Regions from separate parts of the Pseudoalteromonas sp. C8 genome, predicted to be linked through region 1. Evidence: predicted binding sites of a transcription regulator. Region 1 holds the regulator's gene; each other region holds the start of a gene.
The links. Region 1 encodes LexA, which represses DNA repair genes until DNA is damaged. Its sites were predicted from a motif close to TACTGTATNNNNATACAGTA; they were not measured.

Region 1 (3,707 bases):
GGCAAATGCTTGCATTGCCGTACCGGGTCGCCCATGGATAACTACATCAATGTGATCTTTTATATCGCCAAGCACTATAGGGCTGCCTTTAAGTGCAGGAAATACACCCGGTAACCCCATGCCAGTAGGCTGATGACATGCAGCACAATTGGCCATATATACTTGTTCGCCTAAAGTCATTAATTCTTCTTTTGGGAGGGTTTTATCAAGTAATGCGGCATCTGCTAATGCTGCTTTTTGTTTAGCTTGCTTTGCATCTGCAAGCCACGTTTTAAAATCAGCCTCAGATTTAGCGACCACCACAACGGGCATAAAGCCATGATCTTTACCACACAACTCAGCACATTGGCCTCGGTAAGTACCTTCTTCGTTTATGTTCGTCCATGTTTCGTTTATAAAGCCGGGATTCGCATCTTTTTTAACTGCAAAATCAGGTACCCACCAAGAGTGAATAACATCGTCAGAAGTCATTAAAAATCGTACTTTTTGATTTATTGGCAGTACGAGAGGTTTATCAACCTCAAGTAAGTAGTTAGGATTTTTATCTGCAAGATTCGCTATTTCATCTTGCGGGGTAGATAAAATAGAGTAGAACTCTACATCTTCACCCATATATTCATAATGCCATTTCCATTGCGAGCCTGTAATTTTAATAGTGAGATCAGCTTTGCTGGCATCTTCCATTGCAATTAGGGTTTTAGTGGCTGGTACTGCCATAGCAATTAAAATAACAAACGGGATTGCAGTCCAAAGTATTTCTACTTTAGTGCTTTCGTGAAATTGGGCAGGTACAGCCCCTTTAGATTTACGGTGATGAATAAGTGCCCAAAACATAATTGCGAACACTATCACCCCAATCACACAACATATTATAAATATGGTCATGTGCAGCTGATATACATTATTGCTTATATCGGTTACGCCTTTGCGCATATTGTATTGGCTGTTAGCCAAAACTGGGTGCGAAAAAACACATAATATAAGCCACAAGGTAGAGGTCAGTTTACCCATGTGACGGCTCCTTTGATGCTATTGCGAATGCAAAGCGAAGAGGCATACGGCTTAAACGCCAATTCGTTATTTTTATTTTTTTAGTCAATCTCATTTAATATTGATTGGTTTTGCTGCGCCAACAACGGGTTTGTGTATATTGTGTGTTCTCAAAACTAAAAAGCTGTGAGTTATTATTAGCTCAGCACATTAATAATTAGCTAAAAAATGAACAACAAGCAAGTTTTAGTATAAAAAACAATCAGGTGATATTGAGTAATTAATAAAAAATCAGTAACCAACTAGGTAACAGTAAGTTCAAAAGATGAGCAAAACAAAGGGGTTTAACGTATTCGGAGGGGGAAAATATAAGTGCAAAAAAGTTTACAGCTTAAATTGTCAGTGAGCTATTTATGCCCTATTTTTAGTGCGAATTTAAAACAAAAAATGCGTACTAATTAGTACGCATTTATAAAACTGCTTGTTTAAAAGCTATTTTTAAAGTCACATCCAATCAGCGTTTCTTATAACGCCAACGGCTAAGCCTTCAATATTAAAAGACTCATTCTCAAGATCTACTTCAATAGATTCAAAATCGTCGTTTTCAGCATGAAGTAATACTTTACGACCCGCTTTCTCAAGACGTTTTACAGTTACGTCTTCATCTAGGCGGGCAACAATAACTTGCCCGTTTTCAGCGGTTTGAGTACGATGTACAGCAAGTAAATCACCATCCATAATACCAATATCTTTCATGCTCATACCGTTAACGCGTAGTAAAAAATCTGCAGCCGGTTTAAACATTAATGGATCGATTTTGCAGTGACTTTCAACGTGCTCTTGCGCCAAAATAGGTGAACCAGCAGCAACACGCCCTATAAGCGGTAAACCTAATTGTTCTGGCTCTTCTTCTTCAATTAACTGAATACCACGGCTTGCACCTGGTTTCATTTTAATTGCGCCTTTTTTAGCAAGTGCTTTTAAATGTTCTTCAGCAGCATTGGCACTTTTAAAACCTAATGTTTGCGCTATTTCAGCACGTGTAGGAGGCATACCAGTGTCTTTAATAAAAACTTTAATTAGTTCGAGTATTTGAGCTTGGCGGTTCGTTAATGGTCGCATACAACTGGTTTTCCATACAGTACATTTAACTGTGAGTATATACAGTTAAATAAAAATCGCAAATTTAAATTAAGCCTTAAAATAGCCAAAGTAATTTCACTTGTGTACATTTTAGGGATATAACTAAAGCTAGATTTATAAATGATTAAAAAAGCAAAGGAGTCATTATGAGTATTTGGTACCAGCCCATCACTTTAGAGCTGTGCAAGCAGTTAGAACAAGGCATTGATGGCCAAGGAACATTAATGAAAACCATGGGAATAGAAGTCACTGAAATTGGTGATGATTACTTAGTAGCCACTATGCCGGCAATTCCTGAGCATCATAATCCAATGGGAATGGTTCACGGCGGTGCTAACGTTGTACTTGCCGAAACAGTTGCCAGCTATGCAGCTAACTTTGTTGTCGATTTTACAAAATTTTACTGCGTGGGGCAGGAAATTAGCGCAAGTCATTTAAAAGCATCTCGCAACGGCACTTTAACAGCAACGGCAAGAGCGTTTCATATTGGCAAACGTAGTTCAGTGTGGGAAATAAAAATTACAAATAGCCGCAATGAGCTGTGCTGCGTATCAAAAATGACCGCAGCAGTCGTAGAGCGAAGATAGTTACTTTTCGATTGGGTAAATTGTAATTTCCATACCCGCACCAATCGCAGATATACGTAGTAATGTATCTGCATCTAAGGCTTGATTAAAGCACTTAGGTGAAGTGCCTGATTCAAAACCAATATCAAACGTTCTACGTGAACAGCTTAACCATTGTTTTAGCGCGTTACGCGAACACGATTCAATAAGCTCACATATATGGTTTATTGCTTTGTCAGGCGTGTTTACTACACCTGTTGCTTCAATACGCGCTAATTGACGGTATTCGTCTTTGTCATAATGTAAAATCGTCGCGACTTTTTTCAAGTCTGCCACTAGCAAACTAATATCTTGCTTTGATTCAAGCTCAAGATCTACATTTAAAAATTGAATTTCCGACATCGTTTCGTATTTATCCTCTAATAATTTCATTGCAAACTTTAACGCAGTTTTACCGTTATACCAAATCAACTATGCTCTATTAACCACTTTATATAGATATTTCGCAGCTTTTAAGTATTTTTTAGCGTTTAAAGCTAGCTGGATATCAAACACTCAGCTCAATTAAACAAATAAGTCATGTTAGCAATTTAAGTGTAATCTTTTTTATTTTTAAATGATTACAGTAAGCTATAGTTTAAACTGCGACAAAATGTCGCAGTAACTAATCCCATTAATGTAATAAACTAGCCTCTAAAAATAATAAGACTAAAACATGAATAAAAAAATATTTAAGTATGCTCGCAAGTTACATAAATGGCTCGGTTATTTGCTCGCATTACAAATTTTAGCTTGGCTATTAGGTGGTTTAGTCATGAGCGCTATTCCTCTTGATAAAGTTCATGGGGAGCATCTTGCAACACGTACTCTTAATAACCCATTTACGCAGGCTGATTATGTTGCCTCCCTTGACGATATTGCATCTCAGGTGGTTAATCCAACACAAATAATTTTTGAGAACTTCTTAACCACACCTACAATTACAGTAATAAATAAAGATGAACAGCA
Region 2 (3,707 bases), on a different contig from region 1:
GTGCGACAAATCTTCTACAGAGTAAAACTCTAATCGCTGCACAATACCAAAACGGTCACGTAGTGGCGATGTAAGTGAGCCTGCTCGCGTAGTGGCACCAATAAGCGTAAATGCAGGTAAGTCTAATTTAATAGAACGCGCAGCTGGGCCTTCACCAATCATTATATCAAGCTGGTAGTCTTCCATTGCTGGATACAGTATTTCTTCAACTTGCGGGCTTAGCCTGTGTATTTCATCAATAAACAGTACATCGCCTTCTTCTAAATTAGTAAGTAACGCAGCTAAATCGCCTGCTTTTTCAAGTACAGGGCCGGATGTTGTTTTAATACTTACGTGTAATTCGTTGGCTACAATATTTGCAAGCGTGGTTTTACCAAGCCCTGGTGGGCCAAATATTAATAAATGATCGAGCGCTTCACCACGGGTTCGGGCAGCTTCAATAAAAATTTCCATTTGCTGCTTAACATGAGGCTGGCCTCTGTAGTCGGCTAAAAGTTTTGGTCTTATTGCACGATCTATAGAGTCTTCATTTGTTTTTTCAGTCGCATCAATTAAGCGATCCGCTTCAATCATGGGTTACTCACAACATTGATTTTAAAGATTCTCTAATAAGAACCTCAGTAGACATATCGGGCTTGCTTATCGATTTTACTGCTTTTTGCGCTTGTGGCAATTTATAACCTAACGCAACCAATGCCGATACGGCATCATCGGCTGCATTATTAGCAATTGTCGCATCGCTCATCGGCTCTATTACCGCGCTGTCACTAAATGGCGTAAATAAATCATTACCCCAATCTTTTAATCTGTCTTTCATTTCGAGTACTAAACGCTCGGCTGTTTTTTTACCTACACCCGGTAATTTAACAAGCGACGTTGAGTCTTCGTTATTTACACAGCTTACAAATTGCTTTGCCGACATGCCCGATAAAATAGCTAAGCCAAGTTTTGGACCAACGCCATTTGCTTTTAATAGCTCTCTAAACAAGGCGCGTTCAACTTTATTATTAAAACCAAATAATAATTGAGCATCTTCACGCACTACAAAGTGGGTGTAAACAATCGCGTTTTCACCAATTTTTGGTAAATCGTAAAAACAGGTCATTGGCATTTGTACTTCGTAACCGACACCACTTACTTCGAGTAATATTTCTGGTGGCTGTTTTTCGACTAAAATACCATTTAAGCGGCCTATCATAGTTATTTCCTTAAACGTCCTCTAACGGTTTTGCTTGCGCTACCCGCTAGTTTAATTAAATTTTGTTCTGAGTGAGCGTGGCAAATCGCAATAGCAAGTGCATCAGCTGCATCGGCCTGTGGCGTACCGGGTAGTTTTAAAATATTTTTTACCATGTGCTGCACTTGTGTTTTATCAGCGCCACCGTTACCTACTACTGCTTGCTTAATTTGCCTAGCTGAATATTCAAATACGGGTAAGTCGGCCATTGCAGCGCCAACAATCGCCGCGCCTCTAGCTTGGCCAAGCTTTAAAGCTGAATCGGGGTTATGCGCCATAAATACTTTTTCAATGGCAAAGGTTTCTGGCGAAAACTGCTCAATAAGCTGTGTAATGCCTTGATAGATCATTTTAAGCCTAACCGGAAAAGGATGATCGGCTAACTTAATACAACCACTGCCTAAGTATGTAAATTTAGAACCTTGGTGGGCAACAACGCCATATCCGGTCAAACGTGAACCAGGATCGATCCCTAAAATGATGGCCAAACAGCGCTCCATTGTTATTATTTTTAAATTACGCTAATAATGCCAGAGCACTGTATAAATTACCAGTACAAAGAAAAACAAAAATGCCCACGTATTAGGTGGGCATTTGCAGGAGCGTGTTAGTTTAAACTTACCCTAGGGCACGCACTAATCCTTGGGTGTTTTGTTTAAGTGTTCGGGCAATCATTAAATAGCCTAAACCAGCCACAAATACACCGCCAGCTACCGGACCAATAATCCATATATGCGGATGTAACTTACCTGCTAAATCAAACATTTGCTGCTGCACAATTAAAAGCGCTATATCACTAAAAAATGCAGCCACTAAGCCAGCTAAACCGCCGAGTAATAAAAACTCGTACAAGGTCGCGTTTTTAATCAATCGGCTTTTAGCGCCAAGTGTTCGCAGTATTACAATTTCTTGCATACGCTCACCTAAACTAGCTTGCACTTGCGATATAAGTACAAGCGCGCCACACAGCACAACAATGGCAAGTACAAAGCCAATGGCGAGTGATACTTGCGAAATAGTTGTTTGTATTTGCTTAACAAAGTTGTCAATATCAATCGCTGTAATAGTAGGGTAAGTACGCAATAACTGGCTAAAGTCACGCTTTTGATCTGGGTTTATACGTACCGACGAAATATACGTCGCCGGAAAATCTGCAAGTACATCTGGGCTTAAAATAATAAAAAAGTTAGGTTTAAGCGTGGCCCAATTAACTTTGCGCACACTGGTAATTTTAGCGTCGAACGATTGCGAACCAATTAAAAATGTAAGCGTATCGCCTATCTCAACATCTAAACGCTCAAGCATCGACTCCTCTACTGAGGCTTCAGCCATCGCATTTTCACCAAACCACGTGCCTTGTGTTACTTCATTTTGGTCAGGCACATCTTTAAGCCATGTAAGGTTTAGCTCGCGGCCAATACCTGCACGTGCTTCTTCGTCTTTTTTCTCGTTGTCTTGCAGCGATACAGAACGTGCTACCAACTCGCCGTTTACCGCATTTACGCGTCCACGAATAGTGGGATAAAACTCTGATACCTGAATATCTTTTTGAGCTAAATACTCATTAATTGGCTCAAGCTCATTTTGCGTAATATTAACTAAAAACGCATTAGGCGCATCGGCAGGAAGTTGCGATTGCCAATCAGATATCATGTCGTTTTTAAGTACCACTAAAAACAGCAGTAATTTAATCGCTAATGAAAAACTAATTAACTGTACCGCGTTCACATTTGCACGCTTTTGAATAGATGCAATTGCAAGCGACCAACTGTTACCTGGCTTAAGCCCTAATTTTCGACCGCCACCAAATATTAATTTAGATATCAAAAACAACACACCAATTAGCGCAAGTGTTGATATAAACAAAATAAGCGTTATTTTTATGTTGTTACTGAATAACCACATTAATAAAAACACGGTTAGCGCACTCATTCCTAAATGCACACGACTAACTGCCAATTTGTCACCTAAGTTACGGCGCAGCACTCTAAGCGGTGGAATATCAAATAAATCAAATAACGGTTTAATAGAAAACATAACGGCACAAATTACGCCAGTGCTTATAGCCACCAGCCAAGGTTTAAAGCCACCTAAAGGTAGCTCTGTGCCCATACTTTTTGATAAGTAACTTGTTGCTATTTCTTGCAAGCCATAACCAATTAACAGCCCAATACTTACCGCCATTGCACATACAAGCAATAAATGGAGCATGTATATTTTGCGGATCATTGAGCGGCTACCGCCTAGCGTTTTCATCATCGCTACTGGATCGTATTGGCGTTCACAATAACGTTTTGCTGAAACGGCTATAGCCACTGCGGCTAAAATAATACCTAATAGGCCGGCAAGTAATAAAAAGCTCTCTGCACGGTTTAAACTATTTGAAATAGGTGATTGACGGTCTTTAACGCCGTACCATTGTTGGTTTTCTTTCATTTGTGGTTTAAGCCACTCGTAAAAGCTATTTATA
Region 3 (3,707 bases), on a different contig from region 1:
TACCCGAAGTATCAAAAAGATCGACAAACAAGAAAGCAAAAATAACACTCATCATTGATATATCAAAAGCGGCTGCAAAATCTAGCTGCATAAAAGTAGGCATTATTGATGGTGGCATAGCCATAACACCGTGATATTCAACAAGCCCCAAACTTAAAGCAATGCCAGTCACTAATAAAATACTAATAAGTACGCCACTTTTAAAATCGCGATATAAAAGCGCTGCAATTACAAAAAAGCTTAATATAGCCAATAACGGTCCTGGAGAAGTAATGTCGCCCAACTGCACTAATGTTGCCGGGCTTGAGACAATAATGCCTGCATTTTTAAGGGCAATTAATGCTAAAAAAGCACCTATACCCGTTGCGATTGCTCGCTTGAGCACCAGAGGTATGGCATTAATAATCCACTCTCTGACTTTAAATAAGCTTAAAAACAAAAATATACAACCCGACATAAATACAGCCCCTAAGGCGGCTTGCCAGGTATAACCCATTCCTAATACGACACCATACGTAAAAAAGGCATTTAGCCCCATACCAGGCGCTAATGCTAATGGATAATTAGCCCATAAACCCATTATAAAACAGCCTATCGCAGCTGCTATACATGTCGCTACAAATGCAGCCCCTTGATCCATCCCAGCCTCTGCGAGCATAGCCGGGTTTACAAATACAATGTATACCATAGTTATAAAGGTAGTTAGGCCAGCAACGCATTCGCGTTTAACTGTTGAATTATTTTCGCTCAGTTTAAATAAGGCTTCGAACATAATAAACTTGTGATAGTAAAAAGTGGCGAGATTTTAACATAAAAATTATCTTTTACAGGACATTTTACCTTGCTATATACTAAACTGTTAAAGTAGTTAAAATAATAAATGAACCAATATGCTTAAAACAACACCTTGTGAGCAAGACTTAGAGCAACAGCTAGATAATATTTTAGGTTTTGTTACTCAACCCGAAAATACCTCTGTGCCCGTTGATAATAAAAAAGATGAGCAAAGTACGTTAAATAAAGCCCTATATTATTTAAAAAATAATCAAGCTCCATTGGCTGCAAAATGGATGCGACTTGCTGCAATGGCGGGAAACCATAGAGCACAGTTTTATTTAGGTTTATTTTTTGTGAAAGGTGAAGGCGTGCCACAAAGTGTATTTCATGCTGTAGCTTGGTTAAGCTTAGCAAGTAGCCAAGGGTACGCCCCTGCCACTGCAGCGGTTACAGATATACGCAAACATATCGAAACTAAGCGATTTAAAGATGCTCAATGTTATGCGGCAAGTTTGTACGAACAAATCCACCAACTCCAGTTTTCTCATATGATCCCTCGCACGATTGAAAACACATAAGCTAGCTATGGCAGAAGTACTGTATGCAGTGTAAAAAAATACTGTATATGGTTACAAAGATAATCCTATACAGTATAAAACCCCAAAATGAAGACACTGCTCAAAAATTTATTTTTAGAATACCTTCTCAAAAATAATTCCATAACAATCTGATTAATAAAGAATTATAAATTAAAAAAATAAAAACAATGATCAAAAGCTGAATAACTGTACAAATAAATAGCATAAAAGGCTTGCACGAAAGCACTGTATAAACTACTGTATATGAATACTGTATAAAAACCCAGTGAGTGAAATTATGTTACAGCCTATTACCGTAAGAACAGTTAAAAGTTACCAACAAGATGAGCAAAGCGATTGCGTGAATTTGATTCAAATTGAAGATGAAATTTCAGCGACCTTTGAGCTTTTAAAAGTATTACACCAATACAATAGCTCTAATGCATGGACGTTACTAATTGCTCCAGATCACGTACCTAGCAAAGCTTTACTTGACTCATGCTCTATTGATACAAGTAAATTACTTGTTATTAGACAAAAGCACCTAGTAAATTTAGAGTATGTATTAAATTCTGCATTACATAACGGAAACTTTGCAGCGGTAATTACCTGGACCGATATAGTTAATAACCAACTACTTACGAATCTATCGTTCGATTTAAGTAAAACGAATACAAAACTATACTGTTTTACTAAAAAGTCTCAAACAACAGAGATATCACTCGCCCAATAAGCTTGTTAAACTAATGTTTTAGACTTTGTATTATTATTATGACTTCACTCAATACCACATTATGTTTTTGCAGCAGTGGGCACAATTATGCCGATTGCTGCGAGCCGCTTCACTTATCTGTTAAGCAAGCTGATTCTCCTGAACAACTTATGCGCTCACGATTCAGTGCTTATGTTATTAAAAATGCAGAATATGTTTATCAAACCTACGCAAAAGAAAAACAAGCTGAAAATCCGGTTAAAGAAATCAATGATTTTGCTAACAGCTGTCGATTTATAAATCTTGATGTAATTGGGTCAAGCCATGATGGAGATACCGGCACTGTAGAATTTAAAGCCCAATATTTTTATCAAAACTTATTTTGTGAGCTTCACGAAAAATCGCAGTTTATTAAAGAAAACACTCAATGGCGTTATTTAGATGGCACTATATATCCTGTTGAAGATATTAAAGTGGGCAGAAATGATAACTGCCCATGTGGTAGCAATAAAAAGTACAAAAAATGTCATAGCGTGTAATAAATAATCTTATTTAATGTTTATCACCTACAAGGTGTTTTTAAGTGGCAAAGTGATTTATTAGCTAGCTAAACTTAAAAACACACTTGGTTACGACCTTGCATTTTGGACTCATACATTTTTTCATCTGCGATCTGCAAGGTGTTTTTGTTATTTACGTACGGTTGTAGGGTTGCACCGCCAATACTAATAGTCACAAAGTCATATTCTGAATATCTGTGTAATATTCCTAAATCGACCACATTTTGTTTAATTTTATCAGCAACACAAATCGCACCTTCAGTGCTTGTATGCGGTAGAACAACTACAAACTCTTCGCCGCCGTAACGCGCAACAAAATCGGTTGGCCTTTGCAAACTATTAGTAATAGTTTGTGCAACAAGGTTTAAAACCGTATCGCCTTGCACATGACCATAAAGATCGTTGTATTGCTTAAAGTAGTCTATATCGATGAGTAATAGTGCGTAGTCGACTTTTTCTCGTAAGGCGCTTCGTTCCATTTTAGAAAAATGCGCATCAAAATAACGACGATTGAATACCTTTGTTAAATCATCTAGAAATACTTTTTGATTGAGTAAGTCATGTTGAAGTTTCATCGTAATATGGGCGCGCACTCTTCTATATAAAGTTTCCGAGTTAGTTGGTTTCTTTATAAAATCTACAGCTCCGGCTTCCCAGCACTCTTCTTCTTGATTTTCAGATGAGGTTACAAAAATAACGGGGATATCTTGTGTTTCAGATATATTTTTTAATTTTAGACATGTTTCAATACCACTCATTCCTTCCATATTAATATCGAGTAGTATTATATCTGGCGGATTATGTTTACAAATTTCAATCGCATCCTCACCACAGCTCGTTGTTGTTACACTAAAATGCTCTGATAATATTTTTTTTAATACAATTAAGCTTAATAGCTGATCGTCAACGACAAGTACCTTAGAGCTCTTTAAGCTTAATTTCAATTGGTGGTCAGAGTAATTTATAGGCATGGTACAACTGTTTTGTTTTTTTAATTAAACACACCCTATATCACTACATTTTGTTATGCAAATGTTAATAAAGTGAAATTCTACTTATTAGTTACTAATAAAAATGATT
Region 4 (3,707 bases), on a different contig from region 1:
GTAGGTACATTGTAATTATTGGTATTTTTTATTTACACCATACCTAGCTGAATCAACTTAAAACACATAAGTACATTAAAAAGGAACACCTATGCAACAGAGCGTTCTAACCGCAACTTTAAAGAATTGATTAGGCAATGTACCAATGTAGTATAAGTAAGCGATATAACTAAGCTTATGTATCAATGGGAACTAAGTAGAGCGTCATGTAGCCTCTGCTGAGGCTGCATTGAGTGGTCAATAATTTCATCTTATAAAAAGCGACTTCGGTAGCTTTTTTTTCCTTTTTGTTGCCGCATACATTATCCTAGGTCATAATCTAACGTCTTATTTAAACGCGGAATTTTTATGAACTGGCTTGCCCAATTACCCACCCAACGTACCCCGTGGCTTTTATTTACAGCTATCGTTTTTTTACTTGAAGTGACCGCCCTTTTCTTTCAATACCAAATGGGATTGGCGCCTTGCATAATGTGCATATATCAACGTACAGCCGTACTGGGTCTATTAGGCGCAGGAATCGTAGGTTCGACTAAACCACAGAGCAAAGCAGTTCGTATATTAGCGTATGTAATTTGGGGTGTATCGAGTGTTTGGGGATATTTAATTGCTCGCGAGCATATTGATATGCAAACCACCACAGACCCTTTTGCATTTAGCTGTGAGTTTGAACCAAACTTCCCATCGTTTATGCCGTTACATGAATGGATACCTAGCTTTTTTCAGGCGACCGGGGATTGTGGAAATATAGATTGGCAGTTTGTTGGTTTGAGCATGCCTGCTTGGATGGAAATTATATTTGGGATTTTCTCACTAACACTATTTATTATAGTTATTGGCCGTTTATTAATTAAAAAGTCGATTTGATATGTTTACATTTTTTTCAAGCCAATTAGATGAGCTTAAACATCTAAAAGTACGCAAGCGCCAAGACGTAATAGCACTTTCTTTAAGTATGTTATCGCCAACTGATAAAGTGTTACTGCGTATTATTAAATTAATATTACTAAGTCCACTATTTTTAATATTCACGGTATTTAAAGGTTGGATATTAATCCCGTTTTTGATACTCGGCGGACTTTGCTACCCACTTTTAACAACACCTATTGAAATCAACTTTGCTAAAAAACACTTAAGCGATGCATTAAAACAATTTAATCAGGGCGCATAGCGCCCTGATTGTTATCTACTGCTATTAAAGTGAAATTTTCCCCTCTAATTTGGCTAATAGTTTTTTACCAATTCCTTTAACTTGCGATAAATCACTAACGCTTTTAAATTCGCCGTTTTCTTCACGGTAATCCACAATTGCCTGCGCTTTTTTCTTACCTATACCCGGTAGCTTAGCAAGCATATCTGCATCAGCATTATTTATACTAATTGTCTCAACTTGAGGCATTTGCTTAGTTACTTCCGATAATTGTGCATATACGGTAGTTGCAGGTAGTAAGCATAATAAGCTTATTATGAATAAATTTTTTAACGTTTTCATCAAACTTGTCCCTATTCTTCTTTTCTTAATTTTGAATGTTGCTTAGGAAAACCAAAAAGTAAGGAACTGAAAAGCTCATCATTTAAAGTGTACCTAAACGCATTATCACTATGATCCGAAATCCTGAAAATGCAGCTGGTACAACAAGTGATTGCTTAACTAAAGTAAAGTTACCGTTTTTTGTCAAATTTAAGACACCTAAAAATTAATACTTCGCGCTTGCAAATTTACGCCCAAACCATTACTGTACATAAAAACAGTAATCTAATGGTTTTTACAAACCACGGTGCCAAGCAATTTTGCAGGAGAAATCATGGCTGTTGTTGTTAAATATGTTGTAGAACGAAACGGAGTCGAGCGTATGACGTTTACTACCAAAAAAGAAGCTGATGCTTATGACAAGATGCTCGATATAGCAGAATCACTTGAGCTAATGCTAGAAAAGGTAGACGTACCGCTTAGTGAGCAACAAATTGAATCACTTGCTTTAGAAATAGCGAAAAGCAAAGATGACTTTATGACCATATTAAAGGGCGGCAAAGATCCAGTTGTTACCAAAGCGCCAGCAAAAAGTAAAAAGTCAGATAACGTTGCGTCAATTGAAGATAACAACGATAAAAAAGCAAGTTAACTCGTAGATTGCCCTCTCCTCGGACGGGACAAACTAAATAAAAAAGGGAGCAACTTAGTTGCTCCCTTTTTTATTATACCAATTCGCTTAATTAAGTGATCTATTTTGAGGGTGGAAAAACGTGTTGATAGCTAGGCAAAAAATTTGATATTTAGTTGTTCTAAATGATAATTTTTTAACGCCGGTAGCAACACGTTTAGCACCGCAAAATGATTAAGTATTATCGCGGATTGGTATTACTTACTACTCATTTTAAAATGAATAGTAATTGCTATTTAAAGCTCTTTTTCTACTTCATCAAATAAAGCAGTGATGTTTTGCTCTGGCTCTTTTGTTACTAAGCTAACAACAACAATTGCGATACTCGCTAAAATAAAGCCAGGTACTATTTCATACATAAAGCTACTTAAACTTTCACCATTAATAGTAAACGGACCATAAATCCAAACAAGCACTGTAAACGCACCTACTAACATACCAGATAAGGCGCCAGCAAAATTCATACGTTTCCAATAAAGGCTAAACAATACAAGAGGTCCAAAAGCAGCACCAAAGCCTGCCCATGCATTACTTACTAGGTCTAAAATAGAGCTATCTCTATCGTACGCTAAATAAATTGCAAACAGGGCAACAAATGCAACGCTAATTCGACCAACAGTAACTAATTCAAAGTCGCTAGCATCTTTACGTAAAAATGTTTTATATAAATCTTCAGTCAATGAACTTGAGCTTACTAGCAATTGCGATGAGATAGTACTCATGATAGCAGCCAAAATTGCAGCTAGTAAAAAGCCAGCAATAAGTGGATGGAACAATAACTCAGAAAGAATTAGGAAAATCGTTTCAGGATCTTCAACTACAATATTATTCTCATAAGTATAAGCAGCACCAAATATACCAGTACCAACAGCACCAAGGGCAGCAACAATCATCCATGTCATACCAATACGGCGAGCTTTAGGCATATCCTTAACACTACGTACCGACATAAAACGAACGATGATATGTGGTTGACCAAAATAACCTAAACCCCATGCCATTGCAGAAATAATACCTAATGCAGAGCCTGCTCCAATCCAGTTAAGCATATCTGGATTTACACTATGTAAAGTAGATTCCAGAGGTTGTTCAAGTAAAGAGTATGCAACAGTAGGCACTAGAATCAGTGCGATGAACATAATACAACCTTGCACGAAATCAGTTAAGCTAACCGCTAAAAAACCACCAAACAAAGTGTATAAAACAACGACACCCGTTGTAATGTATAAACCCACTTCATAACTTAGACCAAATGAGCTTTCAAACAATTTTCCGCCGGCTACAACACCAGATGACGTGTAAAGAGTAAAGAAGACTATAATCACAACAGCTGATACAACACGTAATAAGTTTGACTTATCATTGAAGCGATTTGAGAAGTAATCTGGGATTGTTATAGAGTCATTTGCTTTTTCAGTGTACACACGTAATCTAGGTGCAACTAACAGGTAATTTAACCAAGCACCAATCACCAAACCAATTGCTATCCATGTACTACTAAAACCAGTAACAAACATCGCACCAGGTAGGCCCATTAAAATCCAG

Region 2: a site for LexA is predicted at 1,774-1,793, ahead of ruvC (crossover junction endodeoxyribonuclease RuvC). Genes of this name have one in related genera too.
Region 3: a site for LexA is predicted at 1,612-1,631, ahead of GQR39_RS05140 (SulA-like leucine-rich domain-containing protein). Genes of this name have one in related genera too.
Region 4: a site for LexA is predicted at 1,735-1,754, ahead of GQR39_RS17445 (YebG family protein). Genes of this name have one in related genera too.

What each region holds. Positions count from the first base shown of each region.
Region 1 is NZ_WTKT01000019.1:13,038-16,744, reverse strand. Features, by position in the region: gene coxB (cytochrome c oxidase subunit II) at 1-1,011, opposite strand, end outside; gene lexA (transcriptional repressor LexA) at 1,495-2,112, opposite strand; gene GQR39_RS16265 (PaaI family thioesterase) at 2,280-2,720, shown strand; gene GQR39_RS16260 (hypothetical protein) at 2,721-3,101, opposite strand; gene GQR39_RS16255 (hypothetical protein) at 3,415-3,707, shown strand, end outside.
Region 2 is NZ_WTKT01000007.1:170,052-173,758, forward strand. Features, by position in the region: gene ruvB (Holliday junction branch migration DNA helicase RuvB) at 1-573, opposite strand, end outside; gene ruvA (Holliday junction branch migration protein RuvA) at 581-1,198, opposite strand; gene ruvC (crossover junction endodeoxyribonuclease RuvC) at 1,201-1,725, opposite strand; gene GQR39_RS09000 (FtsX-like permease family protein) at 1,856-3,707, opposite strand, start outside.
Region 3 is NZ_WTKT01000003.1:337,794-341,500, forward strand. Features, by position in the region: gene GQR39_RS05130 (NCS2 family permease) at 1-772, opposite strand, end outside; gene GQR39_RS05135 (SEL1-like repeat protein) at 891-1,355, shown strand; gene GQR39_RS05140 (SulA-like leucine-rich domain-containing protein) at 1,654-2,088, shown strand; gene GQR39_RS05145 (YchJ family protein) at 2,127-2,606, shown strand; gene GQR39_RS05150 (diguanylate cyclase) at 2,681-3,598, opposite strand.
Region 4 is NZ_WTKT01000021.1:73,451-77,157, reverse strand. Features, by position in the region: gene dsbB (disulfide bond formation protein DsbB) at 349-867, shown strand; gene GQR39_RS17455 (DUF6170 family protein) at 869-1,171, shown strand; gene GQR39_RS17450 (helix-hairpin-helix domain-containing protein) at 1,196-1,492, opposite strand; gene GQR39_RS17445 (YebG family protein) at 1,806-2,123, shown strand; gene putP (sodium/proline symporter PutP) at 2,399-3,707, opposite strand, start outside.